2 regions of the Yersinia enterocolitica subsp. enterocolitica genome follow, and region 2 is predicted to be linked to the other one. Evidence: riboswitches for the same ligand, from Rfam matches in the RefSeq annotation. Region 2 holds a riboswitch; the other holds the start of a gene.

Region 1 (15,802 bases), 3.1 Mb from region 2:
CCTGAGCTACAGACCCAACAAGGTACTAAAGCCCGACTAATCTCTCAGCCCGGCCTTATTTGCTCGTTACTTTCTATCAGACAATCTGTGTGGACACTACGCAATGCGTATCTGAGGTAAGGAGGTGATCCAACCGCAGGTTCCCCTACGGTTACCTTGTTACGACTTCACCCCAGTCATGAATCACAAAGTGGTAAGCGCCCTCCCGAAGGTTAAGCTACCTACTTCTTTTGCAACCCACTCCCATGGTGTGACGGGCGGTGTGTACAAGGCCCGGGAACGTATTCACCGTAGCATTCTGATCTACGATTACTAGCGATTCCGACTTCATGGAGTCGAGTTGCAGACTCCAATCCGGACTACGACAGACTTTATGTGGTCCGCTTGCTCTCGCGAGTTCGCTTCACTTTGTATCTGCCATTGTAGCACGTGTGTAGCCCTACTCGTAAGGGCCATGATGACTTGACGTCATCCCCACCTTCCTCCGGTTTATCACCGGCAGTCTCCTTTGAGTTCCCACCATTACGTGCTGGCAACAAAGGATAAGGGTTGCGCTCGTTGCGGGACTTAACCCAACATTTCACAACACGAGCTGACGACAGCCATGCAGCACCTGTCTCACGGTTCCCGAAGGCACTAAAGCATCTCTGCTAAATTCCGTGGATGTCAAGAGTAGGTAAGGTTCTTCGCGTTGCATCGAATTAAACCACATGCTCCACCGCTTGTGCGGGCCCCCGTCAATTCATTTGAGTTTTAACCTTGCGGCCGTACTCCCCAGGCGGTCGACTTAACGCGTTAGCTCCGGAAGCCACGCCTCAAGGGCACAACCTCCAAGTCGACATCGTTTACAGCGTGGACTACCAGGGTATCTAATCCTGTTTGCTCCCCACGCTTTCGCACCTGAGCGTCAGTCTTTGTCCAGGGGGCCGCCTTCGCCACCGGTATTCCTCCAGATCTCTACGCATTTCACCGCTACACCTGGAATTCTACCCCCCTCTACAAGACTCTAGCTTGCCAGTTTCAAATGCAGTTCCCACGTTAAGCGCGGGGATTTCACATCTGACTTAACAAACCGCCTGCGTGCGCTTTACGCCCAGTAATTCCGATTAACGCTTGCACCCTCCGTATTACCGCGGCTGCTGGCACGGAGTTAGCCGGTGCTTCTTCTGCGAGTAACGTCAATCCAACAACGTATTAAGTTATTGGCCTTCCTCCTCGCTGAAAGTGCTTTACAACCCGAAGGCCTTCTTCACACACGCGGCATGGCTGCATCAGGCTTGCGCCCATTGTGCAATATTCCCCACTGCTGCCTCCCGTAGGAGTCTGGACCGTGTCTCAGTTCCAGTGTGGCTGGTCATCCTCTCAGACCAGCTAGGGATCGTCGCCTAGGTGAGCCATTACCCCACCTACTAGCTAATCCCATCTGGGCACATCCGATGGCGTGAGGCCCTAAGGTCCCCCACTTTGGTCCGAAGACGTTATGCGGTATTAGCTACCGTTTCCAGTAGTTATCCCCCTCCATCAGGCAGTTTCCCAGACATTACTCACCCGTCCGCCGCTCGCCGGCAAAGTAGTAAACTACTTCCCGCTGCCGCTCGACTTGCATGTGTTAGGCCTGCCGCCAGCGTTCAATCTGAGCCATGATCAAACTCTTCAATTTAAGATTTGTTTGATTTGCTATGAGTTAACATAGCGATGCTCAAAGATTACTTTCTGCAAATATGCATTCGAACCGAAGTTCAAATGTGTACTGCTTTGGTCACTCTTCAAGACTTTGATATTGCTTCTGCCTGCCGAAACAGGCTTCGATATCGTCTTGCGAGTGCCCACACAGATTGTCTGATAAATTGTTAAAGAGCGTTCGTTACCCGTTTGCCTTGCGGCGAATCTTACGGTAACGCGGGAGGCAGATAATACGCTTTCCCGCTGAAGAGTCAAGAGTTTATTTGGTTTCTTTCGAAGTCAAACTCAATCATTTCTCTTCCTGACCCGGCGAAGTCTGTTTCGTTGTTCCCGGTCAGTGGAGGCGCATTATAGGGAGTTCCTGACAGCCTGCAACCCCTAATTTCAAAAAAAATCTCAACCGCTGATTCTTTAGTCAAAACGCCGTTAAATTGGCAGTTTTTCCAGCGATGGAAAGCCATAACCCTGCAAAACGGGCAATAAAGCGTCAGTATCCGCATTCAGTGCCATGCAATACGCGATGTTTTCTTCATCGGAAGAAATCACATTTTCTTGAGAAGAGATAAGCCAGGCAGTACGGCGAGCAATTGCAGCGCCGGAATCGACCATGCGGGTGCCTTCTGGCAACACTTGCGCTAACTCTTCAGTTAATAGAGGAAAATGGGTGCAACCTAAAACGATGGTATCTGGCGGTTCACGCATGGCGAGCCACGGATGAAGGATTTTCTTTAATGCTTCCTTCGGAACAACACCACCATGTAACTTGGTTTCCGCCAACTCCACCAGCTCAGATGATCCCAGTAACTCAATTTTGCAGTCTGTCGCAAAGCGCTCGATCAAATCCTGGGTATAAGAAGCATGAACTGTGCCACGAGTGGCCAACAGGCCGACAACACCATTACGTGTGAGCCGTACCGCAGGTTTGATGGCCGGAACCACCCCCACAACCGGGAAGGTAAAACGTTCACGTAAAGCAGGAAGGGAGACCGTACTGGCCGTGTTACAGGCGATAACCACGATAGCTAGCGGGTGGCGCTGTTGTACTGCGGTGACAATTTCCAATACGCGCTCAACAATAAATTCGCCGGACTTCTCCCCATAAGGGAACGCGACGTTGTCGAAAGCATATATATAGTGGAGATCCGGCAGCAATTGCCGAATCTCCTGATAGACAGACAGCCCGCCAACACCTGAGTCAAAAATCAGCGCTGTCGGGCGAGGAGCAGTATCAGCCTTAGAAGTTATAGCTTCCCGTGAGGTAATACTCTCGTCCAGCGGTTTTATAGCCATAAGCCGTTTCGTATTCTTTATCAAACAGGTTGGCAATTCTACCACGAACTGTTAGATGAGAAGTAACCGGATAGCCCGCTGAAACGTCTACTGTGCTGTAACTCGACAATTCACGCTGAGTCGAGCTATAAGCTGAGGTGCTATTGTCATAACGTTTACCGTAATACTGATAAGAGATATCAATATCAAGGTTAAACATCGTCCAATCTAACTGATACTTCGCCTGTTGTTTAGAACGGCGAGCTAATACCTCATTATTCAGATCATTACGCGGGTCAATGTATTGCAGCGTGACTCCGTGTGTAAATATGCCGGTAGTGAGATTACCCGTCCATTCCACACCTTTTATGGTCGCGGAATTGACATTGTAGTAATGCCCTTTGAATATTGAATTATCAAAAGAGTAATCAATCAGGTTTTCAATTTTGTTGTGATAAGCAGACAAACGCCAGTCAAGTGGCCCGGTCACCCCTTCTAAACCGGCTTCCCATTGGCGGGATTCTTCCGGTTTAAGGTCACTGTTGGATATGATGTCAAAGCGCTGCGAACCATATTGCTGCCCCAGAGACGGGGCCAGGAAGCCAGTGCCATAAGAGAGGGTCACGCGATAGTCAGGAACGAACTCCCAGCCCGCCGCGGTTTGCCATGTTTCATGCCAGCCAAATTGCTCATCCTTATCGCCACGGCCAGAAGCTTCTAATGTCACATTGCCGATTTTCTGCTGTCCGCTAAGGTATAAACCGGTGTTATCCCGCTTATAAGTATCAGAGATGGTCTGACTAGATGAGGTCAAACGCTGTTGCTGCCAGTCAAGGCCCGCGCTCAATGTTCCACTTTCAAAGCTATAAGTATTGCCCCATTGCACATTGCGCTGATCCATATTATCCAGCGTGGTAGCCACACCATAGCGGCCATATTGGCTACTAAAGTTGTAGTCTTTATATTTCTGATAGCTGCCGATTAATTGTGAAGAGTAGGCACCCGAAGCATAACGTAGCCCCGCATCATAAGTGTGGTTATAGAGCCGCTCTTCATCGCCGCTATAAGCCGGGGACGACAAACTGCCAATATCGTAATCAGAATTGTTGGTATAACCATAACCTCTGATAAAACCAGATATCTCTTGGCTGAATTGATGCTCCAACCCTGCCCAGAAGTTTTTATTGCGGAAACCATCGCGGTCGTTATCGATTGGGTTCGGTGAGTCAGGTTTGATGTTATATCCGTTGCTGGTTTGATAGCCGCCCGCTAACGTGGCCAAGGTATCGCCAAAGCGCTGGCGAACACTGCCATCATATTGCTGATAGCCTTTAGAGCCGATCCCAGCATTAATTTGCGCGCCTTCCTGGTCTGTCTGCGTAATCACGTTAATGACGCCACCAATCGCACCAGAACCATAAACAGCAGAGCGCGGCCCACGGATATATTCAACCCGCTGCACTAAGGAAATAGGGATTTGATCGAGGTTAACGCTGTTAACAATACCGGTACGTGCGAGGGGAATGCCATCAATCAATATCAGGACATGGCGGGCTTCGGTGCCACGGATATACATAGAAGAGCCCTGACCTACTCCGCCGAATTGTGCAATATCAACCCCGGGAAAGCGGCGCATCACTTCATTAAGACTTTTCGCCTGCCAGCGGTCGATATCATCGCGCGTGACCACATCGGCAGGAGCCAATACGGTCGAAACGGGTTGTTTGAAACGGCTGGCGGTAACTACCATTTCATCTTTATTACCGGTTGCGATGTTGCCTTGCGCCCATCCAGAGAATGCTGTCACAGAGAGAGCCGTGAGCAGCGTATATTTTTTTATTGTGATTGTATTTTTAGTGGTCATTAAGAAAGCATCCAAACTCAAATAGCGGATGCCGCAGAGCCATGGCCGGTAGTACGCGACGACCACGAATATTGCGACGTATACCGGCAGGTTTTCGGGCTTGGGATCTCTGTTATCTGACTATGAATAAAACAGAGCGGGCGATGACTTCCCATCCTTACGGACAGTGTCTGGTTGAAACCTATCGCCGTGACTTCCCCTTACCGCTGCGCGTCAGCTCCGGATTTACACCGGATTCCCTTTTAACTCTTAGGTGTTTAAGTAACAACTTGAGGCCGGACCGCAATGCTACGATCAAGTAAAATAGATGTCTAGACTTCCATTATTGTTACAAGGAATAAATACAACAAAACTGGACATCAGAGCCACTTTCCCTACAATCCGCAGCAATACTCCTCTTTTATTATGTCCAGACGAGAAGAAACATGACTCCTGACATCCTGCCGACTGACGGCTACGAGCACCAATTGGCGGAAAAATCTGCCCGTCTTCAGGCGATGATGTCGCCGTTTCAGGCGCCCGCTGCGGAAATATTCCGTTCTCCAGCAGAACATTACCGCATGAGAGCCGAGTTCCGCGTTTGGCATGATGAAGATGACCTGTACCACATCATGTTTGACCAACAGACCAAGCTGCGAATTCGGGTTGAGCAATTCCCTGTGGCCAGTCTGTTAATTAATCGTTTGATGAGCGCACTGATGACGGCCATCAGAGCCGAGCCGATTTTGCGGCGCAAGCTGTTCCAGATTGATTACTTATCTACCCTAAGTGGCAAGCTGCTCGCCACTTTGTTGTATCACCGTCCATTAGATGAAGAGTGGCAGCAAAAAGCGCGGGAACTGCGAGATCAATTGCGCGAGCAAGGCTTTGACCTGCAACTGATTGGTCGAGCGTCAAAAACCAAAATCATGCTGGATCACGACTATATCGACGAAGTGTTGCCAGTCGCCGGGCGCGACATGATCTATCGTCAGGTTGAGAATAGTTTCACCCAACCTAATGCGGCGGTGAATATTCATATGTTGGAATGGGCGATTGATGTCACCCAACATGCCAGCGGCGATTTATTAGAGCTGTACTGCGGCAACGGTAATTTCTCACTGGCGTTGGCGCGTAATTTTGATCGGGTATTGGCAACTGAAATTGCCAAACCGTCAGTCGCGGCGGCGCAATACAACATCGCGGCCAATCATATCGATAATGTCCAAATTATCCGGATGTCAGCGGAGGAGTTTACCCAGGCCATGCAAGGTGTACGTGAGTTTAACCGCCTGAAGGGTATTGATTTAACTAGTTACAACTGCGAGACCATTTTTGTCGATCCACCGCGCAGTGGGTTGGATGATGAAACCGTCAAATTGGTACAGGCCTACCCACGCATCCTTTATATCTCCTGTAATCCAGAAACCCTGTGTGCCAACCTTGAGCAATTGCAATACACACATAAAATCAGCCGATTAGCGCTATTTGATCAGTTCCCTTACACCCATCATATGGAATGTGGAGTTTTACTGGAAAAACGAGACTGACAAACAGCAGGAATCGAGACAAAAAAAGGGCAACGCGGTGTTGCCCTTTCTATTGGTGCAATAAATGAACAGAAAAGCTATTGCGGCTGCTGGTTATCTATATCTGTGTCGGTATCAGCATTGATGTCTGTCTGCGCTGATTTACGTGCTTTCAGTTTGAATAAGATCCAGAACACCAACACCACACTCAAAATCGAAGGAACAAAGTTAGAACCAATCGCCGGATGCTCAACCCGCACAATCGCGCTATACAATAAAATGCCAAGTAAGAAACACGCACCAGCCAGTACTGGCAGGCCTTGTGGCATGGCAAAATTGAGATAGCGCTGATGCAAACAATAAACCGCCAGGATTAATGTCAGCAGAGGAAAGACTGAAAAAGGAACAAATCTGCTGAATAACGCGTTAAATGAACCGTTTATTGCCAAACCCGTAATCAAAGCCAGCAGCAGGGTGCCGGTTTCACGGTGAGGTTGTTTTTCAGAATAAACTTGTTGTTGAGAGCAAGATTGTTTTTCCGAGGAAGATTGTTTTTTAGAGCAAGATTGTTCCATTGTTTTCCTTACCTTATTAAGCGCGGGACACAGCGAGCTTTTCCTGCTCGCGCCGATACCAATAATAAGCACCCTTGGAGATCATCCGCAGTTGTAAAACCAGTCGTTCTTCTAACTGTCGCCGCTGTTCAGCATCTACGTCCAGGACTTCTGCACCCGCACTGAAGACAATTGTGACCATGGCCTCAGCTTGTGCTTCGGTGAAACTGCGCGGCATATGATTTTCCAGCTCAAGATAATCGGCCAGCTCGGCAATAAAATGCTGAATTTCACGCGCAACCGCCGCACGGAAGGCCGCGGACGTCCCAGACCGCTCCCGCAACAATAAGCGGAATGCATTAGGGTTATTACCGATAAATTCCATAAATGTAGATACTGAGGTGCGGATAACACTGCCGCCCTTGGCAATCCGTTGACGAGCTTGCCGCATAAGTTGGCGCAACATCAGGCCGCTTTCGTCGACCATTGTCAGCCCAAGTTCATCTACATCACGGAAATGCCGATAAAAAGAAGTCGGTGCAATGCCCGCCTCACGGGAGACCTCCCGCAAACTCAGGCTGGCAAAACTCCGCTCAGCACTCAGTTGGCTGAACGCCGCTTCGATAAGGGAACGACGAGTCCGCTCTTTTTGTTGTGCTCTGACGCCCATAATCGTACCCAAGGGATATCCAATTTCTCAATCTAAGACATATAGTCAGCAATATACCAAACTTTATAGTAACAACCGTTATACAAACGTATCATCACCATACGGAATTGCCGCTTTACAGCACACATCACGGTGATTTACCCATTGTTTATTGGGTTATACTTAGGATGATGTTAATGTAGCGTTGTAATTTTGTATAATAATAGGTCTCTCCTACATGCAACAGCACTTCCATTTTGATGCCATTGTTATTGGCTCGGGTCCTGGCGGTGAAGGTGCCGCTATGGGGTTGGTCAAGCAAGGTGCCCGCGTTGCCGTGATTGAGCGGTATAATAATGTGGGCGGGGGTTGCACCCATTGGGGCACCATCCCTTCCAAAGCTTTGCGCCACGCCGTTAGCCGTATTATCGAGTTCAACCAAAACCCACTTTACAGCGACAATGCCCGAACCATCAGTTCCTCTTTCTCTGATATTTTAAACCATGCTGACCGTGTTATTAACCAGCAGACCCGCATGCGCCAAGGCTTTTATGATCGCAATCACTGCCAAATGTTCTCCGGTGATGCCAGTTTTATTGATGCCAATACCATAAACGTGCGTTATGCCGATGGTACTAACGATACACTGCGAGCCGATAACATCGTGATTGCGACTGGTTCACGCCCCTATCGCCCAGCAAATGTTGATTTTACCCACGAACGCATTTACGACAGCGATACCATTTTACAACTCAGCCATGAGCCCCAACACGTCATTATCTATGGCGCCGGGGTTATTGGCTGTGAATACGCTTCAATTTTCCGTGGCTTGAGTGTCAAAGTTGATTTAATCAATACCCGCGACCGTCTGCTAGCATTCCTCGATCAGGAAATGTCAGATGCCCTCTCTTATCACTTCTGGAATAACGGCGTGGTTATCCGCCATAACGAAGAATTTGAGCAGATTGAGGGCACCGTTGACGGAGTTATTGTCCATCTGAAATCAGGCAAAAAGGTCAAAGCGGATTGTTTGCTGTATGCCAATGGACGCACCGGTAATACCAGTGGCTTAGGCCTGGAAAAGATTGGGCTGGAAGCGGATAGCCGTGGCTTGTTGAAGGTCAACAGCATGTATCAGACCGCGCTTTCCCATGTGTATGCGGTTGGGGATGTGATTGGCTACCCAAGTCTGGCCTCTGCGGCTTATGACCAAGGGCGAATTGCAGCACAAGCGATGATCAAAGGCGAAGCGAATACTCACCTGATCGAAGATATTCCAACCGGAATTTATACTATTCCGGAAATCAGTTCGGTGGGTAAAACAGAACAAGATTTGACGGCGATGAAAGTCCCTTACGAGGTGGGTCGCGCGCAATTTAAACATCTCGCACGGGCGCAAATCGTTGGCATGGATACCGGCAGTTTAAAAATTCTGTTCCATCGGGAAACCAAGCAGATCCTCGGTATTCATTGCTTTGGTGAACGTGCGGCTGAAATTATCCACATCGGGCAGGCCATCATGGAGCAAAAAGGAGAAGGCAATACTATCGAATACTTCGTTAATACTACCTTCAACTATCCAACTATGGCAGAAGCCTACCGAGTGGCAGCACTCAATGGATTAAACCGCCTGTTCTAGTTTTTGGTTGATAACATCTGAATTCATGCGCGGTTGCATGTGTTCACGTATTGCCTCGGCAAGTTGCTCATAGCGGCCACGCAATGGGGAGCCGGGGCGATACACTAACGCAATGGTGCGCTTTGGTACTGGCTTGTAGCATTCCAGATAACAAACACCATCACGCTTTCTTTCATTCGGTACCGCCAGTGATGGCAATAGTGTAATTCCACTACCTGCTGCAACCATATTACGCAGAGTTTCCAAGCTGGTAGCGCGGAAATGTGTGTCTTCATCAGCGCCCGCCTGGAAGCAAAAACCCATCGCCTGATCACGCAAACAGTGACCATCTTCCAGCATCAGTAATTTCTCACCCGCCAGCTCATGCATCTGCACTTTGTCACGATCCGCCCACGGGTGATCAGCATAAATCGCCAATTGCATCGGCTCATCAAAGAGCGGAACTTCAATAAAAGCTTCGGTCTCTTTAACCAGAGCCAGAATGGCACAATCGAGTTTACCGCTATCCAACTGCGCCAGAAGGTTTTGGGTTTGCGCTTCGTGCAGATACATTTCCAGTTTTGGGAATGTTTGATGCAACATTGGAATGATTTGCGGCAACAGATACGGCCCAACAGTAGGAATAAGCCCAATATGCAGTGGGCCAGACATACTCTCACCCTGCAAACTGGCCATCTCTTTGAGCACTTTCACTTCTCGCAATACTGTTCTGGCTTGTTCCACCAGCAATAACCCTGCCTGTGTAAACAGCACCTTACGACTGGTGCGCTCTAACAACATCACGCCCAGTTCATCTTCCAGTTTACGAATCTGGCCACTTAATGTGGGTTGACTGACATGACAAGAGTCGGCTGCGCGCCGGAAATGCCTGAACTCAGCCAGCGCCACTAGGTATTCTAAATCACGAATATTCATCGGTGCTCCGCTTTATGATAGCCATTAACGATAGATAAGATAGCAACCAGTGATTAGAACTATCAAGTGATAAAATGAATAATGTGTCCCAACGAAGAGATACCTAGAAAAATTTAAATATTTTATTTTCTAATTAAGGAGTTACAGATGTTTACTAGCCAAGAAGGTAAAAAAGTCCCACAAGTCACTTTCCATACCCGTCAGGGCGACCAGTGGGTTGATGTAACTACCGATGAGTTATTTAACAATAAAACCGTCATCGTATTTTCACTACCGGGTGCCTTTACCCCGACTTGTTCTTCCAGCCATCTGCCGCGTTATAACGAACTGGCTGGTGTGTTTAAACAGCACGGTGTTGATAGCATTCTGTGTGTGTCGGTCAATGATACTTTCGTGATGAATGCCTGGAAAGCCGATCAACATGCAGAAAATATCACTTTCATTCCTGATGGTAACGGCGAATTCACCAAAGGTATGAATATGCTGGTTGAGAAAGCGGATCTGGGCTTCGGGCCGCGTTCATGGCGTTATTCCATGCTGGTACGTAACGGCGTGGTTGAGAAAATGTTTGTCGAGCCAAACAAACCAGGCGACCCGTTTGAAGTGTCTGACGCTGACACCATGCTGAAGTATCTGGCCCCTGATTTTAAAGTGCAAGAATCGGTTTCTGTCTTTACCAAACCGGGCTGCCCATTCTGCGCCAAAGCCAAACAGATGCTGCAAGATCGCGGTATTCAGTATGAAGAAATCGTACTGGGTAAAGATGCCACCACCGTCAGTCTGCGCGCTGTTACTGGCCGTGGGACAGTGCCACAAGTGTTTATCGGTGGCCGCCACATTGGTGGTAGTGATGATTTAGAAAATTACTTATCTGCTTAATAATATTAATAGAATGAAGATATAGTTAATACCCAAAGTCATTGGAGTTGCAGGTAGGCAGCAAGTGAACTCATCCCGATGAGCTTACTCAAGTAAGTGATTCGGATGCGGAAACGTAGCTAACAACCCTGCGACTTCAAATACGAAGGGTATGCTTGGTAGGCTTCGGCCTACCCTTTTTTCCTGTTATGGAGCAGACATGAAAACCTTAAACGTTGATGTCGCCGTGATTGGCGGCGGCACTGCCGGGCTTGGCGCTTATCGCGCAGCCAAACTGGCGACCCCCAATGTAGTAATGATTGAAGGTGGCAAATACGGTACCACCTGTGCCCGCGTCGGTTGCATGCCATCCAAACTGCTGATTGCGGCGGCTGAAGCTGTGCATCAGATTGAAAAAGCTCCCGGTTTTGGTATTCACCCACAAGGTGACATTCTGATTAATGGCCGCGAAGTTATGGATCGCGTAAAACGCGAGCGCGACCGCTTTGTGGGTTTTGTACTGGAAGGTGTCGATAACATTCCGGCTAATGACAAAATTCAGGGCTATGCCCGTTTTATTGATGACAATACACTACAAGTTGATGATCACACTCGTATTGTTGCGCAGCGCATTGTCATTGCCACTGGTTCTCGCCCAAGCTGGCCTGCCGCCTGGAATGAGCTGGGTGATCGGCTTATCGTCAACGACGACGTATTCAACTGGGACGATTTACCCGAATCAGTCGCTGTTTTCGGCCCCGGCGTTATTGGGCTGGAACTTGGCCAGGCACTGCATCGACTTGGTGTTCAAGTCAAAATGTTCGGCGTGGGTGGTGGTGTCGGCCCGCTGACAGACAGTATTGTGCGCAATTACGCAGCAAAAACCTTGGGTGAAGAGTTCTATCTCAACCCAGATGTGAAAGTTGAAGTGATGCAGCGCGAAGGGGATAAAGTCTTTATCCGCTATCTGGATGACGCCGGTTTACCACAAGAAATCATGGTGGATTATGTTTTAGCTGCCACAGGTCGCCGGCCGAATGTCGATAAACTCAGTTTGGAAAATACCTCACTGGTGCTTGACGATCGTGGTGTTCCGCCAGCTGACCGGCTGACAATGCAGACTAGCGTGCCGCATATCTTTATTGCCGGTGATGCCAGCAACCAATTACCCTTACTGCATGAAGCCAGTGATCAGGCTCGTATCGCGGGAGTAAACGCCGGTGGGTTCCCTGAAGTGATTCCGGGTTTGCGCCGTAGCCCAATCTCCGTGGTGTTCTCTGACCCACAAATCGCGATGGTAGGTTCTACGTTCCGCGAATTATCGCAAAAATTCAGTGCATGCGGTTGCTTTGAAATCGGCGAAGTCTCTTTTGAGAATCAAGGCCGCTCACGGGTCATGCTGAAAAACAAAGGTATCTTGCGGGTTTATGGCGAACAGGGAACAGGTCGTTTCCTGGGTGCCGAGATGATGGGGCCAAGTGCCGAGCATATTGCCCATCTATTGGCTTGGGCACATCAACAGCAAATGACCATCAACCAGATGCTGGATATGCCGTTCTATCACCCCGTGATTGAAGAAGGTTTGCGTACAGCATTGCGTGATTTGCAGTCTAAATTGAAACTGGGTACTGACGAGGCCGAACGTTGCCTGCGCTGCCCAGGTGAATAACCTTTTCCAACTGTTTAAACCGGGCGTTATGCCCTGAAGAATCCCCAGAAAACAAGACAGGCATAGCGTGATGTGATCTACTGATTGCTCCACCAATTCAATGAGATCACCGCTATGCTTGTTCGTAAAGTATGCCAAAATTTTTTCCAGAATGCCTTAGCACCATTTCATAAATACCGGCAAAGCGCCCTGATGGATGCCACTGTTGCTTTAATCAATGGAGCTTCACTCACTCTAACCAGTATCGGCCGTTTCTTACCGGGTCAGGCTCAGGTTAAAAACAAAATTAAACGCGTGGACCGTTTGCTGGGAAATGAGTCTCTTCATCGTGATATTCCACTGATTTTCAATAATATTATAGCTATGCTGACCCGGAAATTATCTCTGTGCGTGGTTGCTGTTGACTGGAGTGGATATCACTCGCATGAATACCACATTCTCCGGGCCAGTTTAATTTGTGATGGCCGCTCCATTCCTTTGTTAAGTCAGATTGTTCCGTCGGCTGAACAGCAGAGCGAACAAATTCATAAAACATTTTTAAATGCACTTGCCCGAGCCGTTAATCCCGATGCCAGAGTTATTATTGTTACCGATGCAGGTTTCCAAAATGCCTGGTTCAAACATATAAAATCATTAGGCTGGGATTTTGTCGGAAGAATAAGGGGATATACACGACTTCGACTGCATCGGGAGGGTGATATCTGGTACAAACCACAGGAACTTCAGGCCAGAAGCCAGCCCGAATATTTGGGGCCGGGTACGTTGTCACGTACTCAATATGCCCGCTGCGAAGGCCATTTTTATCTTTATAAGAAAGCCCCTAAAGGTAGAAAAAACAGACGTTCCTGTGGCAGGATAAAACGCTACAAACAAGAGCGTGACGGCCGCTCATCAGCCAAAACACCCTGGCTACTGTTTACCAGTAGCGACGACTTCAGGCCCCGTGAAGTCATGAAAATATACAGCAGAAGAATGCAAATAGAGCAAAATTTCCGTGATGAAAAAAGTGAGCGCTTTGGATTTGGTTTGCGTGCAAGCCGCAGCAGAACAACGGAGCGAATGCAGGTCCTGAGCCTGTTAGTAACGTTAAGTACAATTGTGATGTGGTTAATGGGGTATCATTTTGAAAATAAAGGATTACATGTGAGGTATCAGGCTAACAGTGTGAAGTCGAGGCGGGTCATATCTTATCTGACGTTAGCAGAGAATGTCTTAAGACACTCTCCGCTAATATTGCGACGAATAGCACTGAATAGTGCACTTAATCACCTTGCCAGAGTCTACCGAAATATGGTGCTAGTTTATTAATGGTGATTTTGTGGGGATCCCTCAGGGCGTTATGCCCGGTTTTTTATCCTTTATTTCGCGAAGCGATGTCAAATAACCCCCCGCAATTCACCGTCTTATATTTTTTAGATCAAAATCAACTGGCATAGTCAATGAAACCTGCTCATTCGATAATAACCCGACGGGTGGCTGGGGCAATGGTTGAGCACGTTTAACCACTGCCAATGCTTCTTGATCTAATGCAATAACTCCACTGCTCTTAACAAGTTTAGTAGATAACACATCCCCCTCTTTATTAACCACAAAACGGATAATCACAGTTCCTTGCTGGCGCTGTTTTCGGGCATGGGGTGGATAACGTTTAAACCCTGCCAGATGCCCTTGTAATCGGCTTTTCCAATTCATTTTACTTTGTTGATTATGCAACGAATGACTGTTCGCCGCAGCCGCGACCCGATGACTCTCCCCCGATAAAGGGGTACTGGTTACTACTGCTGGAGTTGAGGGGTTGCTGTGGTTTTCCGGTGTTCGTTCATTAATGGGCTGACGTGGTGTCATCACTTTCTGTTGTGGTCGTTTTGCTTTGTTTAGCTCTTTTGGCGGCTCATTTACTTCTCTTTCGACAATCAACGCAGCATTTGAATGCTCAGGTGCGGTCAGGATATGACTCACTTCTTCTGGCTGATGTTCCGACAGCTCCGTCACCGGTTCGTTGATATTTTGAGTGATACCAACTACCGAATCTTGCTCCATATGTTGGGTAAACTCCGGCTCCGTCGACACCGCGAGCATAATTGCCACAGGAGAGACCTCTGTGTATGCCGGGGGGATAGGGGTATTGCTCAATAGCCAGATCAGATAAATATGAACACCGCTGGTTAATAAGGCACTTACCCAAAAGAAAATCACACTACCGCTACTCTGCCGTATCCTCATAAATTAAATCACTATATTCCTTTATTTTTAATGGGTTACTTACAATTAATTATTCTTCAGCAAAGGCAACATGCAGGCGATCAGTTAGCGGTTTAAACAGATAATTAAGTAGCGACCTTTCCCCTGTTCGGATAAAAATGTCGACTGACATACCGGGCCGAATTTCCAGCTCGGTTTGTGTGATATCAATGGCAACAGTTAAAGGATAGTAAGGCTCTAAAGTATGTGAGTTTTGTATACGATCGGCACCAACGTGTAATACCGAACCTTGTAACCGCGGGGTGCTGCTTTGATTAAAAGCAGAGAAGTTCAGGTCTACTGGTAGCCCAACCATTACCTTATCAATTAATGACACCGGAAGCTGAGCCTCAGCTAAGAGTGGCTGCCCATTAGGAACCAGTTCCATCAATGTTTGCCCGGTACTGACCACACCACCAACCGTGTGTTGAGTAAGGGCGATAACCGTGCCACTGACTGGTGCGTAAATTCGCGTATTATCTAATTCATATTCTGCAATCCCCAAGCGCTGCTCCAACTCTTGAGTACTTTGTTGCGCTTTAGCCAGTTGCTCACGATTCTCACTTTTATACTGCTCGCGCCGTTGTAAGATATGTTGCTCTGTTTCGCCAATTTGCTTATGAAGCTCCAAAATCTCACTGGTATTCTTTTCTATATTTGCGCGCAATGAAATCGCCTGACGCTCCATCTCTAACAACTGACTTTGAGCAACGTGACCATTTTTTGCCAATAACTGTACTCCCTGCAATTGCCGCTGGAATAAGTCAAATTGGCGCTGGTTATGGCCGCGGGCCACTTGTAATCCATCTAGCCGGCTCTCGTGACGGGTAATTTGTGCTGATAGCCGGGCAATGTCGCTCAGTTGTGCCTGACGACGATGGAGAAATAGCTGCTGCTGCAACACAGTATTACGCTCAACTAAAGCTTGTGCGGGATGCTGAAGCAATGCGGGA
Region 2 (15,802 bases):
GCAGAATATCCAGCCAGTCAAAATCCGCTGTGGTGTGGATAACCCGCTTGACAACCGCTTCATGCATTGCACTGGCAAACCGAATCTCTGGCCGCTCAGCGGCGATAATATCGCCAATGATAACGAAGCTATTTTTCTCGATTTCCTGCGGGTTTTTTATATAGTTCATGAGGTTATCCTGGTTAAATACCGACCAACAGCAGATGAGTCAGAGCGAACAATAACAGGGCCAATAGCGACGCCATCATCATCAAATGAATGCTGCGGGGAATATCACTCAGAGCGATTTCACGCCGCTCATCGCCGATCCACGGCTTCTCCACCCGCTCACCAAAGTAATCATTCGGGCCGCCCAGGCGAATACCCAACGCTCCCGCCACCGTGGCTTCCGGCCAGGCGCAGTTCGGGCTGGAGTGTTGATAACGGTCGCGCCAACCAATGCGCAACGCCTGACGGTAATCGGCCTGAATCAACCAGGCTGCGATACTGAGTAACAATCAGCTGAGGCGTGCAGGAAGCCAATTGGCAGCATCATCCATACGGGCAGAGACATAACCAATTGCGCGATATTTCGGCGTTTTATATCCCACCATCGAATCAAGGGTATTGACTGCTTTATAAGCCATTGCCAGCGGCGCGCCCCCCAGCATCAGGAAGAACAGCGGTGCAATCACGCCATCAACGCTGTTTTCGGCCACGGTCTCGACCACCGCACGAGTGATTTGTGGTTTCTCCAATTGCGAAGTATCACGCCCAACAATCCATGACAGCTTTTCGCGACTTTGCGCCAGGGTTCCGTGTTGTAGCGCATCAAAAACCGCTAATGCCGCGTCACTCAAGCAGCGTCCGGCCAGTAAGGTGTAAATCATCCACACTTGCGCTAACCAGCCAAGCCACGGATTAATCTCTGTCATCAGCCATAAAAACCCCCAGCTGACGAGCCAGGTGATACCCACCACCAGTAACCACAGCACCGCCCCCCCCCATTTGAGTGCCCACTCGCTATGACACAGGGTGCGAATGGCTCTCTGCAACAGCGTGATCAGATTACCCATCCAGCGCACCGGATGCGGCCAACGCGGCGGGTCGCCAAGCCAATGGTCCAGCAGAAAAGCCACAAACCACGCGCTCAGGGTCATAGCACACTCCGGGCAGCAGTCAGCCAGCCGTCCAATAATCCGGGGCGCTGAGCAAAGTGAATATGCAGATAACTGGCCTGAGTCCGTTGCACTTGATAGCCACTGTGCCAGCGCTGAATAACTTCGCCATCGCGCCATTTACTGCTATCAAAAACGGGTGTCAGTGGGCTGGTAAAATCAGAGTAATGGAACTCATGACCGCGTAGAATTTCGCCAGACGCGGCTAATAATGTGTCGCTGCGGGCCTCGGCCTGACAGTAACCAAAGCGAGTCAGGCGTTTTCCCATTCGGCTTTCTCCGGCCAAAACTCCCACCATCCGATGGCGCTGTCCGCTTTCATCCGTCAGAGCATCCCCCAAATACATCAAGCCACCACATTCGGCATACATCGGGATTTGCTGGCGGTGGGCTTGCTGTAACGCCGCATGCATCGCGGTATTTTCTGCTAATGCGCGGCTATGGATCTCCGGATACCCTCCGCCCAGATAAATCATCTGACAAGCCGGCAGATGGCGGTCATGCAGCGGGCTGAAACGCTGGATGCGCACGCCTGCTTGCTCCAGCAAATCAAGGTTATCGGGGTAGTAAAAATTAAAAGCTTCATCTTCGGCTAAGGCCAATATCAGCCCGTCAGCCAAAGCTTGAGAAGGTAACGCGGGAGGGGTTCCAACAGGGCGTTGGGTGCTTGAAGTCAGGGTCAACAATCGGTCCAGATCGATAAAGGCTTCGACCTGCTGGGCCAATTGTTGCCAGCACGGTGAGTTATCGGGCTGTTTGGATAGTGCACCGCCTCGCTCTTGTGCCGGGATCAGCCCCAAATGGCGTGATGGCAAGGCAACATCGTCCATGACCGGCAAGCGGCCCAAAACCGGAATGCCGCAATAACGTTCGATAGCATGGCGGATAAGTTGATAGTGATTTTCTGAATTGACGCGGTTAACAATCACACCGGCAATCGTCAGCTTGGGGTCAAATTGGCTAAAGCCCAGCACGGTTGCGGCAACGGATGTCGACACCGCTTTACCATCCACCAGCAAGATAACCGGGCAGCCTAATTGCTTCGCCATCGCTGCACTGCTGCAATAATCGGGGTCAGTGCCGTAGCCGTCATACAACCCCATGACACCTTCAATCACCGCTACATCGGCATGGCGCATATGCTGGTTATACAACCCATTAAGGGTGGCGGGCGGCAACATAAAAGCATCAAGATTACGTGACGTCACACCACTGACGGCGGTATGCCAACCAGTATCCAGGTAGTCCGGCCCAACTTTGAACGGCTGCACCGACAATCCGCGCGCCATCAGCGCCCGCAAAATACCCAGCGTCACAGTGGTTTTACCACAGCCGCTGCCGGTTCCTGCGATGATAAATGCTTGTTTACCTGAGCATTGCATAAAAAATCCCGCCATTTCAAGCGGGATATGCAGTGTCAAAAAGGTGCATTTGCGCAACGTCACCGCTGCGCGCATCTGATGACAACCCGCTTCCCACCGAAGGAGTTGAAACTCTTTACTGATTTGGCTGGTCTTCTGGCTTAGCGTCACTCTCCCCCGCTACCTTCCCAATCCTATGGATCAGTGGTCTCAGCGGGTTCGTCAGCATCACAGCAGCGGGGGCTGCGGGGGATTTACACCCCCTTCCCAATCGTGTTATCCACGACATACCTGTTTCAGTATTTAAGTACAGTAGATTCTGTTATTTAGTTTCTTATTTCGTTATTTAATTTATCTCTTTATTTACACTGTTATAACAGAGCATTTATTAATTAGTAGTCTGGTCGGCTTTCTTGAAATTAATATACGCTTTTCTGTTCATAAAAAATGGTTAATTTCATTTTTTGCGAGTTATTTTTTTGTATCATTACAACAAATAATTGTCATAAAAACAGACGATAACCACTTAAAAACAACAAGTTAAATGAAAAAATATCGTTTAAAAAAATAGCAAAAAATTGTCATTATTTATTTTGTATTTTCAATATCACACTGGATATTAAAATAGACAAACTTGAATGAACAGCATGACCAATTGATATTAGATCAATAACTGTCATTCCATTTCGCTGCGTTCAGAAGAAAGTGAGCGAAATACCTGCGGTGTCACGTTGTAGGTCTGACGGAACACTTTGCAGAAATAGCTGGTCTGGGAAAAACCCAGATTCTTGGCAATGCTGGCAATGCTCCAATCGCTGTGTTGTAACATCTCTCTGGCATTGGCCATCCGCTGCTGATTGACCCAGGCATTAAATCCGATGCCCTGATATTTTTTAAACAATTTGCTGAAGTAGTACGGGCTGAGATATACCTTAGCCGCCACTTCTTCCAGCCGTAGTTCTTCCGATAAATGCGTATCAATATAACGCAGTGCTTTCTTCATTTTGCTGTCATGGGGGTGAACCGGTCGTATTCTGCCCGGTTCTTTGCTGCCCATGTTGTCGTTGATCACCACAAAATTGAGATGTTTTTTGAGGCAATTCTCAACAATCAACTTCAATAAATCTGCCGATGCAATCACCCGTGAAAAATCCATAACAGGCACATTGTGGAACTCATCCATCAGTGCCGGATTCTGCTGCCAGTGATTATCCACATTAAGTATATCAATCAGATAAACATCTGAGTGCAACCGCACCTGGCCGCATAACACAAAACCCACTAAATGACCGGCAATGACCAGCGGAATAGAGAAATCAGTTAACCCAGCGTGGCAGCGATAAATACAAGGCTCATTGGATTTTGAGGCTTCAAGGCCCCCGCAACGATCACTCATTCGGCAACGGAGATGGTTCACCGGGTCCTGGCGCATCAACTGACAAAATGGCGTAAAGTTAAAAAGATCAGAAATCTCTTCGCCGTGAATATTCACTACCACCACGGCCAGCCCTGTGGCCTGAGCAAAATCCTGCGCGATTTTATTTATGAGCTCTGAGTTTAGAGAACTGGCAGAAATCATGATAAAACCTCTCAGTTAATTTTAATTTATTGTTATTAAGTTTCGTTTGTTGCTATAAATCATCCCTGTAATAAACCATGTGTTACTAATTTGTTGTATTTACATTCCTATCAGCAAGTGGAAAACCTATTTCCCTGTGAAGGTTTAGACCCTGGCAAAATGAAGGAAAATAACAATTCACCTTACCAGAGTCATAATCAACAGGGGACGATAATCAGTCGATTAACCAGAATAGATCACGAAATTTCCTCATCTCGTTTCATAGATTCAAGATGAGGAAACTCATTTGATTTATAAACTGGCTTTCTCATCCTCTAATTTACAAGTATTGCAAGGCAGGTTTTTGCCAATGAAGAAGCGATAAACCGCCGCACCGAGGCAAGCACCAATAATAGGGGCGACAATCGGGATAATGAAATAAGGGATATCACGCCCACCAGTCATGGAGATTTTTCCCCAGCCGGCAAAGAAGGTAAATAATTTAGGGCCAAAATCACGCGCGGGGTTCATGGCAAAACCGGTTAATGGCCCGGTTGAAGCCCCTATCACCGCCACCAGGATACCAATCAATAGCGGCCCTAATGCACCACGCGGCACCCCATTACCATCATCCGTCAACGCCATAATCAGCCCCATCAGAATGGAGGTAATAATGATTTCAACAAATGCGGCTTGCCATACACTGATAGCCGGTGAGGGGAACGTACTGAAAATACTGGCCAGTTGTAGACTTTCCAGACTGCCACGTACCATCTGATGGGCGGTTTCAAAATCAGTAAATAAGTTGTGATACAACATATAAGACAGCGCCGCACCACCAAAAGCACCGGCAATCTGTGCAATGCTGTAGGGAATGACTTTGCGCGCGGGGAAACAGGCAAACAGCCATAAAGCAATGGTAATCGCGGGATTGAGGTGAGCACCGGAAATACCCGCGGTCAGATAAACCGCCAGTGAAATCCCCAGCCCCCAAACAATACAGATTTCCCACAAACCAAAACTGGCACCGGCCACTTTCATCGCCGCCAAGCAACTAATACCAAAAAACAAAAACAGCCCGGTGCCAAGAAATTCTGCCACACACTGAGCTTTGAGCGAGTCGTTCATAGGGTTACCCTGCTTGAAGTTATTATGATGAATACATTGTGTTTCAGTAATGCACGGCCCTTGACTCAACCACTATAAAGAGACGGAAAATGAAAGTGTTGTCGTGATTAGCCATTAATTAAACAAAAAAATAGAGTTCCTATAGCAAATTATTGCTATTATCTGGCCCATACTCCCCTCAACACCCTGTAAACAAGCAACTTATTGTCTAATTCAATAATGTGACTTTCTTGTCATTTATTCTTTCCGTTATTGTTATCAAGCTCGCAATTTCTATTTTAATGTGAGCCAGCTTCCATCTTTATATTCACGTGCGTGAGTACCAAAGAAAATAGGGATTGTCACTGACTTAATTGTAATTATGAATATGCAAAAACCAATTATTATCACCTATCCATTAATAAATAGACTTATAAAATAATCAGTTAAATGAACTCATGACAATAATTTGTTATTTCGTCACTAACCATTCCCGCCAGTAAATTCAATACAGCCATTCTTTTTCATTGCTTGTTTGTATATTCAATCTCAGCACGAACCTGACAACGTTATTACTGAATATAACAACATTATTTTTGAATATGGCAATTCAAGCCAAAGCAATACCCTAAATAATTCGAGTTGCAGGAAAGCGGCAATTGAGTAAATCCCCAGGAACTTACATAAGTCAGTGACTGGGGTGAACGAAGCAGCCAACGCACATGCAGCTTGAAGTATGACGGGTAAGGGCACCTGATATTCGTCGAGGTATATATGCAACAAGAAGCACTAGGAATGGTGGAAACCAAAGGGTTGGTTGCAGCCATCGAGGCTGCTGACACCATGGTGAAATCGGCCAATGTGACGTTGGTAGGCTACGAAAAAATTGGCTCCGGTCTGGTCACTGTCATCGTCCGTGGTGATGTCGGAGCGGTTAAGGCGGCCACTGATGCAGGCGCTATCGCGGCTGCCAACATAGGTGAAGTGAAATCAACCCATGTGATCCCACGGCCACATACCGATGTTGAGGCCTTTCTTCCCAAGGGAAACTTACCAAAGGGAAATAGCTAATGAAAAGCAATGACCTGGTCGACCAAATCATGGCGCAGGTGATAGCAAAAGTCAGTGAACACGCTCCGGCGTCTTCTGCACAACCATCCCATGCACAACCATCCTATAAACAACGAGATACGGCTATGGCTGAGAAAACTTGCAGTTTAACGGAATTTGTTGGAACCGCGATCGGTGACACGGTCGGACTGGTGATCGCCAACGTCGACAGCGCCCTGTTGGACGCAATGAAGCTGGAAAAACGCTATCGCTCCATTGGTATTTTGGGCGCTCGCACCGGTGCTGGCCCGCACATTATGGCCGCCGATGAAGCAGTAAAAGCCACCAATACCGAAGTGGTCAGCATTGAATTACCACGCGATACCAAAGGCGGTGCCGGTCATGGCTCGCTCATTATCTTCGGTGGTGATGATGTTTCCGACGTGAAGCGTGCCGTTGAAGTGGCGCTGAAAGAGTTAGACCGCACATTTGGTGATGTTTACGCCAATGAAGCGGGTCATATCGAATTGCAATACAGCGCGCGTGCAAGCCATGCACTGGAAAAAGCATTCGGCGCACCGCTGGGCCGTTCTTGCGGCGTGATTGTCGGCGCACCGGCTTCCATTGGTGTTCTGATGGCTGATACCGCGGTGAAATCCGCCAATGTGGATGTGGTGGCTTATAGCTCCCCTGCACAAGGCACCAGCTTTAGTAACGAAGTGATTCTGGTTATCTCCGGCGATTCTGGCGCAGTCCGTCAGGCAGTGATTTCTGCTCGTGAGATCGGCAAAACGGTATTAGCCACTTTAGGTGCTGAACCGAAAAACGACCGCCCTTCTTATATCTGACGCCACAGTGAGGCTGTTTCATGAAATCGAAAAGATTTGAAGCGTTGGCGAAACGCCCGGTTAATCAGGACGGCTTTGTCAAAGAGTGGATCGAGGAAGGCTTTATTGCCATGGAAAGCCCTAACGATCCAAAACCTTCTATCAAGATTGTTAATGGTGTGGTGACTGAACTCGACGGTAAACCACAAAGTAGTTTCGACCTGATCGACCACTTTATCGCCCGCTACGGTATCAATCTGGCCCATGCGGAAGAAGTGATGAAGATGGATTCCATCAAGCTGGCCAATATGTTGTGTGATCCAAATGTGTCGCGCCGCACCATTGTTCCGCTAACCACCGCCATGACACCCGCCAAAATCGTCGAGGTGGTATCACACATGAACGTGGTGGAAATGATGATGTCGATGCAGAAAATGCGCGCTCGTCGGACACCATCACAGCAAGCGCACGTCACCAACGTGAAAGATAACCCAGTGCAAATTGCCGCCGATGCTGCGGAAGGCGCATTCCGTGGTTTCGATGAGCAAGAGACTACGGTGGCGGTGGCTCGTTATGCGCCATTCAACGCCATTGCACTGTTGGTCGGTTCGCAAGTTGGCCGCCCAGGGGTGCTGACTCAATGTTCGCTGGAAGAAGCCACTGAGCTGAAACTAGGGATGTTGGGCCACACCTGTTATGCCGAAACCATTTCGGTTTATGGCACTGAACCGGTATTTACCGACGGTGATGACACTCCGTGGTCGAAAGGTTTTCTCGCTTCGTCTTATGCATCACGCGGTTTGAAAATGCGCTTCACCTCCGGTTCTGGCTCCGAAGTGCAAATGGGCTATGCCGAAGGCAAATCCATGCTGTATCTCGAAGCGCGCTGTATTTATATCACCAAAGCCGCCGGGGTTCAGGGGCTGCAAAACGGCTCCGTCAGTTGTGTCGGCGTGCCATCGGCGGTGCCATCAGGCATTCGCGCCATTTTGGCCGAAAACCTGATTTGTTCGGCGCTGGATCTGGAATGTGCATCCAGTAACGACCAAACCTTTACCCACTCGGATATGCGCCGTACCGCTCGCCTGCTGATGCAGTTCCTGCCGGGTACTGACTTTATCTCCTCTGGTTATTCCGCGGTGCCGAACTACGACAATATGTTCGCTGGCTCCAACGAAGATGCCGAAGACTTTGACGATTACAACGTCATGCAGCGCGACCTGAAAGTCGATGGTGGCCTGCGTCCAGTATTGGAAGCTGACGTGGTGGCTATTCGCAACAAAGCTGCGCGCGCTCTGCAAGCAGTATTCGCCGGGATGGGTTTACCGCCAATTACCGACGAAGAAGTAATTGCCGCGACATATGCACACGGTTCGAAAGATATGCCGGAACGTAACATCGTTGAAGACATCAAGTTCGCTCAGGAAATCATCAGCAAAAACCGCACCGGTCTGGAAGTGGTGAAAGCCTTGGCGCAAGGCGGCTTTGAAGATGTGGCGCAGGACATGCTCAACATCCAGAAAGCCAAAATCGCCGGCGACTACTTGCATACCTCGGCGATCATCAAAGGCGATAACCAGGTGCTGTCAGCGGTGAATGACGTCAATGACTACGCGGGGCCAGCTACCGGTTACCGGCTGGAAGGTGCACGTTGGGAAGAAATTAAAAATATTCCAAACGCGCTTGATCCAAATGAGCTTGGCTAAGGGGTGCACGAGATGGTGGATATTAACGAAAAACTGTTACGCCAAATTATTGAAGGCGTATTGCAGGAAATGCAGGGAGACAGCAATACCGTCTCCTTTAAGCAAGAGACCCAACCTACGGCAACGGCTGCCGTGGCGTCAGGGGATTTTCTCACTGAAGTGGGTGAAGCCCGCCCCGGTACCCATCAGGATGAAGTGATTATTGCTGTCGGCCCGGCATTTGGCTTGTCGCAAACCGCCAATATCGTTGGCATTCCGCACAAGAATATTTTGCGCGAACTAATTGCTGGTATCGAAGAGGAAGGGATAAAAGCGCGGGTTATCCGCTGCTTTAAATCCTCCGACGTGGCGTTTGTTGCCGTCGAGGGCAACCGCCTGAGTGGCTCTGGGATTTCTATTGGCATCCAGTCAAAAGGTACCACGGTCATTCATCAGCAAGGTCTGCCGCCACTTTCTAACCTGGAGCTGTTCCCACAAGCCCCACTGCTGACGCTGGAAACCTATCGTTTGATTGGTAAAAACGCCGCTCGCTACGCCAAACGGGAATCACCACAACCGGTTCCGACCCTGAATGACCAAATGGCACGGCCAAAATATCAGGCCAAATCAGCGATTCTGCACATTAAAGAAACCAAATATGTGGTGACCGGCAAGAATCCTCAGGAACTCCGGGTGGCGCTTTAACAAAGGAAAACACAATGAATTCCGAAGCTATTGAATCCATGGTTCGCGATGTACTGAGCAAGATGAACAGCTTGCAAGGCCAAACGCCAACTACCGCTTGTGCTCCAGCGGCCAGTTCGCGCAGTGATGCCAAAGTCTCTGATTATCCATTGGCGAATAAACACCCTGACTGGGTGAAAACCGCCACCAATAAAACACTGGATGATCTGACGCTGGCAAACGTTTTAAACGGCAGTGTTACTTCACAAGATTTACGTATTACCCCGGAAATCCTGCGTATTCAGGCATCCATTGCCAAAGACGCTGGCCGCCCGCTGCTGGCAATGAACTTTGAGCGCGCAGCTGAGCTAACTGCGGTGCCGGATGACAAGGTGCTGGATATCTACAACGCCCTGCGCCCATTCCGCTCCAGTAAAGAAGAGTTGAATGCCATTGCCGACGACCTGGAACAGACCTACAACGCGACTATTTGTGCCGCCTTCGTGCGCGAAGCCGCCGTTTTGTATGTCCAGCGCAAAAAGCTAAAAGGCGACGATTAATTTGGCGATATCAAACGAAGGGAGATAGGTCGTTGGGGTCGTAGCGGCGTGAGCCGCCGGAGTGCCCCTAGACATATAGGCCCTTCGCTCACCTCGGCTAAATCAGAGGGGTGTTACTGTCAGCAACTTAAGGTAAGAGATATGGATTACATCGTCGGGGTAGATATCGGCAACTCATCAACAGAAGTCGCATTGGCACAATGCATGACTGATGGTCAGTTGCACTTTGTTACCAGTACCCTAACCGAAACCACGGGTATCAAAGGGACGCAACGCAACATTTTTGGCATCACTAAGGCGCTGAATATGTTGGTGGAAAAGGCCGGTATCGCACTAAGTGATATCAATCTTATCCGCATCAACGAGGCGACCCCGGTCATTGGTGATGTGGCGATGGAAACCATAACTGAAACCATTATTACTGAATCCACCATGATCGGTCACAACCCTAAAACTCCCGGTGGACTGGGGTTAGGCGTTGGGCTGACCATCACGATTGATGAGTTAGTCACGCGAGACCCTAACCAGCCTTATATTCTGGTGGTGCCCTCTGCAGTTGATTTTGCCGATGTGGCGGCCGTGGTCAATGCTGCTAACGGCGCTGGATACCGCATTACCGCGATTATCCTGCAACGGGATGATGGTGTACTGGTCAACAACCGTCTCACACACCCCCTGCCCATCGTGGATGAGGTGCTGCATATTGACCGTATCCCAATGGGGATGTTGGCGGCGGTTGAAGTCGCTATGCCGGGTCAGGTGATTGAAACCCTCTCTAACCCTTATGGCATTGCCACAGTGTTCGGATTGAGTGCTGAAGAAACCAAAAACATCGTTCCGGTGGCGCGGGCTTTAATTGGCACGCGCTCCGCGGTGGTGGTGAAAACCCCGGAGGGCGATGTTAAAGCCCGCGCCATTCCGGCTGGGCATCTGGAGCTATTTGCTAATGGCCGTACGGTGCGGGTGGATGTCGCCACCGGTGCTGAAGCCATCATGACTGCGGTCAACAGCTTTCGACATCTCGACAATGTCAGTGGCGAAGCCGGTACCAATATCGGCGGCATGCTCGAACACGTGCGCCAAACCATGGCCGAACTGACCAACAAACCGACCAGTGAGATCTTCATTCAAGATTTGTTGGCGGTTGACACCGCGGTGCCCGTCAATGTCACCGGCGGTCTGGCGGGAGAGTTTTCGCTTGAACAGGCGGTGGGTATCGCCTCAATGGTGAAATCTGATCGTTTGCAAATGGCGCATATTGCCAGTGAAATCAAAAAGAACCTGAATATTGAGGTACAGGTCGGGGGGGCAGAGGCCGAAGCGGCGATACTCGGCGCGCTGACCACACCAGGAACGCGGCGGCCACTCGCCATCCTCGATTTAGGGGCCGGTTCGACCGATGCCTCAATCATCAATGCGCAAGGTCAAATCGTTGCCACCCATCTGGCGGGTGCTGGCGATATGGTCACGATGATAATCGCCTCTGAGCTGGATCTCCAAGACCGCTATTTGGCCGAAGACATCAAAAAATATCCCTTGGCAAAAGTGGAAAGTCTGTTCCACCTGCGCCACGAAGACGGCAGCGTTCAGTTCTTCCCACAACCGCTGCCACCCGAAGTTTTTGCCCGATTAGTGGTGGTTAAACCGGAAGGGTTGGTGCCACTGCCGGGAGATTATGCACTGGAAAAAGTGCGCAATATCCGCCGCAGCGCTAAAGAGCGGGTATTTGTCACCAATGCGCTTCGCGCCCTACGCCAAGTCAGCCCGACCGGCAATATCCGCGACATCCCCTTCGTAGTGCTGGTTGGCGGCTCGTCGCTGGACTTCGAAATCCCGCAATTGGTCACCGACGCCCTTTCTCACTACAAGCTGGTGGCCGGTCGCGGCAATATCCGCGCCAGCGAAGGCCCGCGCAACGCGGTCGCTACCGGATTGATTCTGTCCTGGCAACGGGAGAATCACGTATGAACTTTACCCAAGATGCACCCGCAATTGTTATCAGCCTGACCTCGCCAACACCCGAGGCGGTCTGGCACCAAGTATTGCTAGGGATTGAGGAAGAAGGCATTCCCTGGCAGTGGCAACAAGACGATGACTCGGATGCCATTCTCCGCGCCTGGCAGGCGGCGACCCGCTCCCCATTATTGGTGGGGATGGCGTGTTCTGCCGACGAAGTTATCGTGCATTTTCGTCATTTACCACCCGCCAGCCCGCTGTTCCGGCAGCCACTGGCACAAGACGAAGACCAACTACGGCGACTGGGCAATAACGCCGCCCGGTTAGTCAAAGGTTTACCGTTTAAGTAATCACACTCAAATTAACAAGGAATTCATATCTATGAACAACGCACTAGGACTCATCGAAACCAAAGGGCTGGTCGCTGCCATCGAAGCGGCTGATGCCATGGTCAAATCTGCCAACGTACAGCTAGTGGGATACGAAAAAATCGGCTCCGGCTTGGTGACGGTCATGGTTCGCGGCGATGTCGGCGCAGTTAAAGCGGCGGTTGATGCCGGTTCTGCGGCGGCCAGCGCAGTGGGTGAAGTGAAATCTTGCCATGTGATCCCACGCCCACATAGCGATGTAGAAGCCATTTTACCGACCTCTGCCTAAGGGTAAGAAGAGGAGCACCGCGTGAAAACGTCACTGGGTTTACTTGAAGTTAGCGGTCTGGCGCTGGCGATTGGTGCAGCGGATGTCATGGCAAAAGCGGCATCCGTCACCCTGATTGGAATAGAAAAAACCAACGGCTCCGGCTGGATGTTAATTCGTCTGACCGGTGATGTGGCTTCCGTTCAGGCGGCAATCAGTACCGGAGCCGCCTTTGCCCAACTGCATCAAGGGCTGGTCTCAAGTGCGGTGCTGGCCCGTCCGGCAGATCCCCTAATGGCGTATTGGCAAGCGCCACACATTAAGCCAGCCGCCACTGAAGCCACCACCTTGAGCGAACCTGCGCAACAGGTTGTCGCCGAAATGGTTATGACAGAAAGCCCCACCATTGACAAGTGCGATGAAGCAGAAGCCCCACGACCTGCCGATACCGCCACCGACGATGAACCAGAAATTGCCTTGGGTGTGGCAATAATGGATTTGGATGTCGCAAGACAAAGTGCAGAAAGTGAGGCCCCACCAGCTCCACGTGTGAGCTGCAATCTCTGCCTCGACCCTGCTTGCCGACGCCATAAAGGTGAGCCTCGCTTTCGTTGTATTCACTTGGGTAAACGAGGAAAAGTCTGATGGAAAAAGCGTTACTGGAACCCGTTGTCAGTAAGATCCTCGACGAAATGCGCCTTCGTCCGATCCCGCTTGGGGTTTCCAATCGACACCTGCACCTCTCGGTGCAGGATTACCAACAATTATTCCCCGATCAGCCGCTGATTGAGAAAAAAGCACTGCTCCAGCCCGGCCAGTTCGCCGCGGCTCAGACGGTGACCTTGGTCGGGCCGAAAGGCAACTTGAAGAATGTGCGTATTCTGGGGCCACTGCGCAGCCACAGTCAGGTTGAGATCTCTCGTACTGACGCCCGCACACTGGGTATCAATGCCCCTCTGCGGATGTCGGGCAATCTGGACGACACGCCAGCTATCCGGCTGGTCAGCCCCTATGGCGAGCTGGAATTGCCACAGGGTGTGATTGTGGCATTGCGCCATATCCATATGTCGCCACTGGATGCCCTTATCTATCGGGTCAAACACGGCGACCGGGTGCAAGTGGCAATCCACGGCAGTGGCCGCCGGTTGATCATGGATGATGTTGCTATCCGCGTTTCACCCCAAATGAAACTGGAAATGCACATTGATACCGACGAGGCCAATGCCGCTGGAGCCGATGATCCGGCGGCTTTTGCGACGTTGCTACCCCTTGCACGGACAACGCAGCCATGAATCTGACTCAGGCGCAAACCGAACAGCTGGTCAGCCAGATTGTCACGCGGTTGGCTGAGCGCGAACACCGGGTTCACGCCCTGCTATTGCCTCAACTACGCGCCGGGCTGGATACATCGGTATTCCTGCACCATGCCACGCTGCATTTAATGTTGCCGGATTTGGCGTTTATCCATCAGCTGGCGCAGTTCGATACCAACTGTCCAGCAGTGGTGGCCTTGAACGAGGCCTGGTCGTGGGGCATGAAAGTGCATATCAGCCTGCACCGCCAACTGCTCCCCGCCCTGCCCATGACGGCACTGCGCCCATTGCCACTAACTTTCAGTGACAACCAAGGTCTGGCGGTACGGCTACATACAGGCAAGGTATTGAGTTATCGCGATATTGCCACACTTGACCCCGGCTGGTTGCTGATTGCCAGCTCTACGTTGGTTACACCGCTGGCGCAGGAAACACTGTCAGCCCGTCACATTCAACTGTTAAGGCAGGAGTAAATCATGCAACTGGCCCGAGTGGTAGGTTCGGTGGTTTCAACACAAAAGTCGCCGACACTGATCGGTAAGAAACTACTGTTGGTGCGCCGTGTCGCCGGTGATGGCTCACTGCCTCCGGACAGCAACACGCCGGATGAAGTAGCCGTTGACTCTGTTGGCGCAGGTCAAGGCGAACTGGTGCTGCTGTCCGGTGGTTCCAGTGCTCGGCGCGTTTTTGCCGAACCGAATGATGCCATCGACCTGGCGATTGTCGCCATCGTCGATGAATGCTCTTACTGATTAAGCGGTGATTTTATGAGCATCTACACCAAAACCGGTGATGCGGGTACTACCGCCCTGTTCACCGGTCAACGCGTCAAAAAAAGTCATCCTCGGGTGGAAACCTACGGCACCTTGGATGAACTGAATGCGGCACTTAGCCTGTGCGCCCGCGTGGCACAAGGTGAAGAAAACCTTCAGTTACTCGATGCGATACAACATCAGCTGTTTTATTTCAGCGCCGAACTGGCCAGTGAGGGCATCGAAACCCCGCCCAGTGGGCGAAAAAGTATTAGCGAACAAGATATTCAGGCGCTGGAACAGGCGGTGGATCGCTGCATGGCGCAACTGCCACCGGTACAGGGTTTTATCCTGCCCGGTAACACCGAAGCCGGGAGCCGCTTACATTTTGCCCGCACCTTGGCGCGGCGCTGCGAGCGGCGGTTAATCGAACTGGCCGAGCAAGTGCCGGTGCGTCCGGTGTTATTGCAGTATCTCAACCGGCTATCGGACTGCTTGTATGCCCTGGCCCGCGATGAAGACCAACGCCAGACATTGCAACAAACAGCACACACCGTGGTGGCGCGCTATTTAGCCGCAACCACTGAGAAACCCGTTGCGACCACTCAGCCCACGAGCGCTGGACTTGGATTTTCTGATGTTCACCAACTGGTTAAGTTAGCGGTTGAAGCCGCCATGACATTACAAATTACCGTAGTTGTGGCACTGGCCGACCGCCACGGCAACATGATTATGACCTACCGTATGCCCGATACCTTGCTGGTAAGCAGCGAGCTGGCACCGAAAAAGGCCTGGACTGCTGTCGCCTTGAAAACCGCTACTCACCAACTCAGTGCAGCCATTCAACCGGGGGCCGATCTGTTCCAGCTAGAAGCCAGCACTGGCGGCAAAGTGGTGAGTTTTGGTGGGGGCTACCCACTGTGGCGTGACGGCCAATTGGTGGGCGGTTTTGGGATAAGCGGCGGTAGCGTCGAACAAGATATGTACATAGCAGAAGCGGCCATATCGGCTTTACATCTGAGGAATGAATAATGAATACCAATGACCTTGAATCGCTCATTCGCACTATCCTCACCGAGCAACTGACGCCGGTCACGGCCCCTGCCTCCAGCGCCATTTTTGCCAGCGTGGATGAAGCCATTAATGCTGCTCACAG

What was found. Region 2 has a riboswitch for cobalamin ahead of FGL26_RS01930 (cobyrinic acid a,c-diamide synthase CobB). Riboswitches for the same ligand answer to the same signal wherever they lie in the genome.
Region 1: linked by a shared signal. The riboswitch ahead of btuB (TonB-dependent vitamin B12 receptor BtuB) and the one ahead of FGL26_RS01930 (cobyrinic acid a,c-diamide synthase CobB) in region 2 are both predicted to bind cobalamin.

Annotation. Positions count from the first base shown of each region.
Region 1 is NZ_LR590469.1:3,487,877-3,503,678, reverse strand. It holds tRNA gene FGL26_RS16640 (tRNA-Ile) at 1-16, opposite strand, end outside; rRNA gene FGL26_RS16635 (16S ribosomal RNA) at 118-1,660, opposite strand; gene murI (glutamate racemase) at 2,110-2,973, opposite strand; gene btuB (TonB-dependent vitamin B12 receptor BtuB) at 2,918-4,816, opposite strand; cobalamin riboswitch at 4,885-5,111, opposite strand; gene trmA (tRNA (uridine(54)-C5)-methyltransferase TrmA) at 5,242-6,345, shown strand; gene FGL26_RS16610 (YijD family membrane protein) at 6,423-6,899, opposite strand; gene fabR (HTH-type transcriptional repressor FabR) at 6,916-7,548, opposite strand; gene sthA (Si-specific NAD(P)(+) transhydrogenase) at 7,766-9,166, shown strand; gene oxyR (DNA-binding transcriptional regulator OxyR) at 9,149-10,081, opposite strand; gene FGL26_RS16590 (glutathione peroxidase) at 10,229-10,960, shown strand; gene FGL26_RS16585 (dihydrolipoyl dehydrogenase) at 11,160-12,608, shown strand; gene FGL26_RS16580 (IS4 family transposase) at 12,723-13,916, shown strand; gene FGL26_RS16575 (energy transducer TonB family protein) at 14,004-14,831, opposite strand; gene FGL26_RS16570 (HlyD family type I secretion periplasmic adaptor subunit) at 14,881-15,802, opposite strand, start outside.
Region 2 is NZ_LR590469.1:387,435-403,236, reverse strand. It holds gene FGL26_RS01940 (cobalt-precorrin-8 methylmutase) at 1-169, opposite strand, end outside; partial or broken gene cbiB (adenosylcobinamide-phosphate synthase CbiB) at 183-1,139, opposite strand; gene FGL26_RS01930 (cobyrinic acid a,c-diamide synthase CobB) at 1,136-2,539, opposite strand; cobalamin riboswitch at 2,648-2,828, opposite strand; gene pocR (transcriptional regulator PocR) at 3,195-4,097, opposite strand; gene pduF (propanediol diffusion facilitator PduF) at 4,389-5,204, opposite strand; gene pduA (propanediol utilization microcompartment protein PduA) at 5,958-6,254, shown strand; gene pduB (propanediol utilization microcompartment protein PduB) at 6,254-7,081, shown strand; gene pduC (propanediol dehydratase large subunit PduC) at 7,102-8,766, shown strand; gene FGL26_RS01900 (propanediol/glycerol family dehydratase medium subunit) at 8,782-9,450, shown strand; gene pduE (propanediol dehydratase small subunit PduE) at 9,465-9,989, shown strand; gene FGL26_RS01890 (diol dehydratase reactivase subunit alpha) at 10,131-11,957, shown strand; gene FGL26_RS01885 (glycerol dehydratase reactivase beta/small subunit family protein) at 11,954-12,295, shown strand; gene pduJ (propanediol utilization microcompartment protein PduJ) at 12,327-12,602, shown strand; gene FGL26_RS01875 (BMC domain-containing protein) at 12,624-13,226, shown strand; gene FGL26_RS01870 (phosphate propanoyltransferase) at 13,226-13,873, shown strand; gene pduM (microcompartment protein PduM) at 13,870-14,367, shown strand; gene FGL26_RS01860 (EutN/CcmL family microcompartment protein) at 14,371-14,646, shown strand; gene FGL26_RS01855 (cob(I)yrinic acid a,c-diamide adenosyltransferase) at 14,662-15,678, shown strand; gene FGL26_RS01850 (aldehyde dehydrogenase family protein) at 15,678-15,802, shown strand, end outside.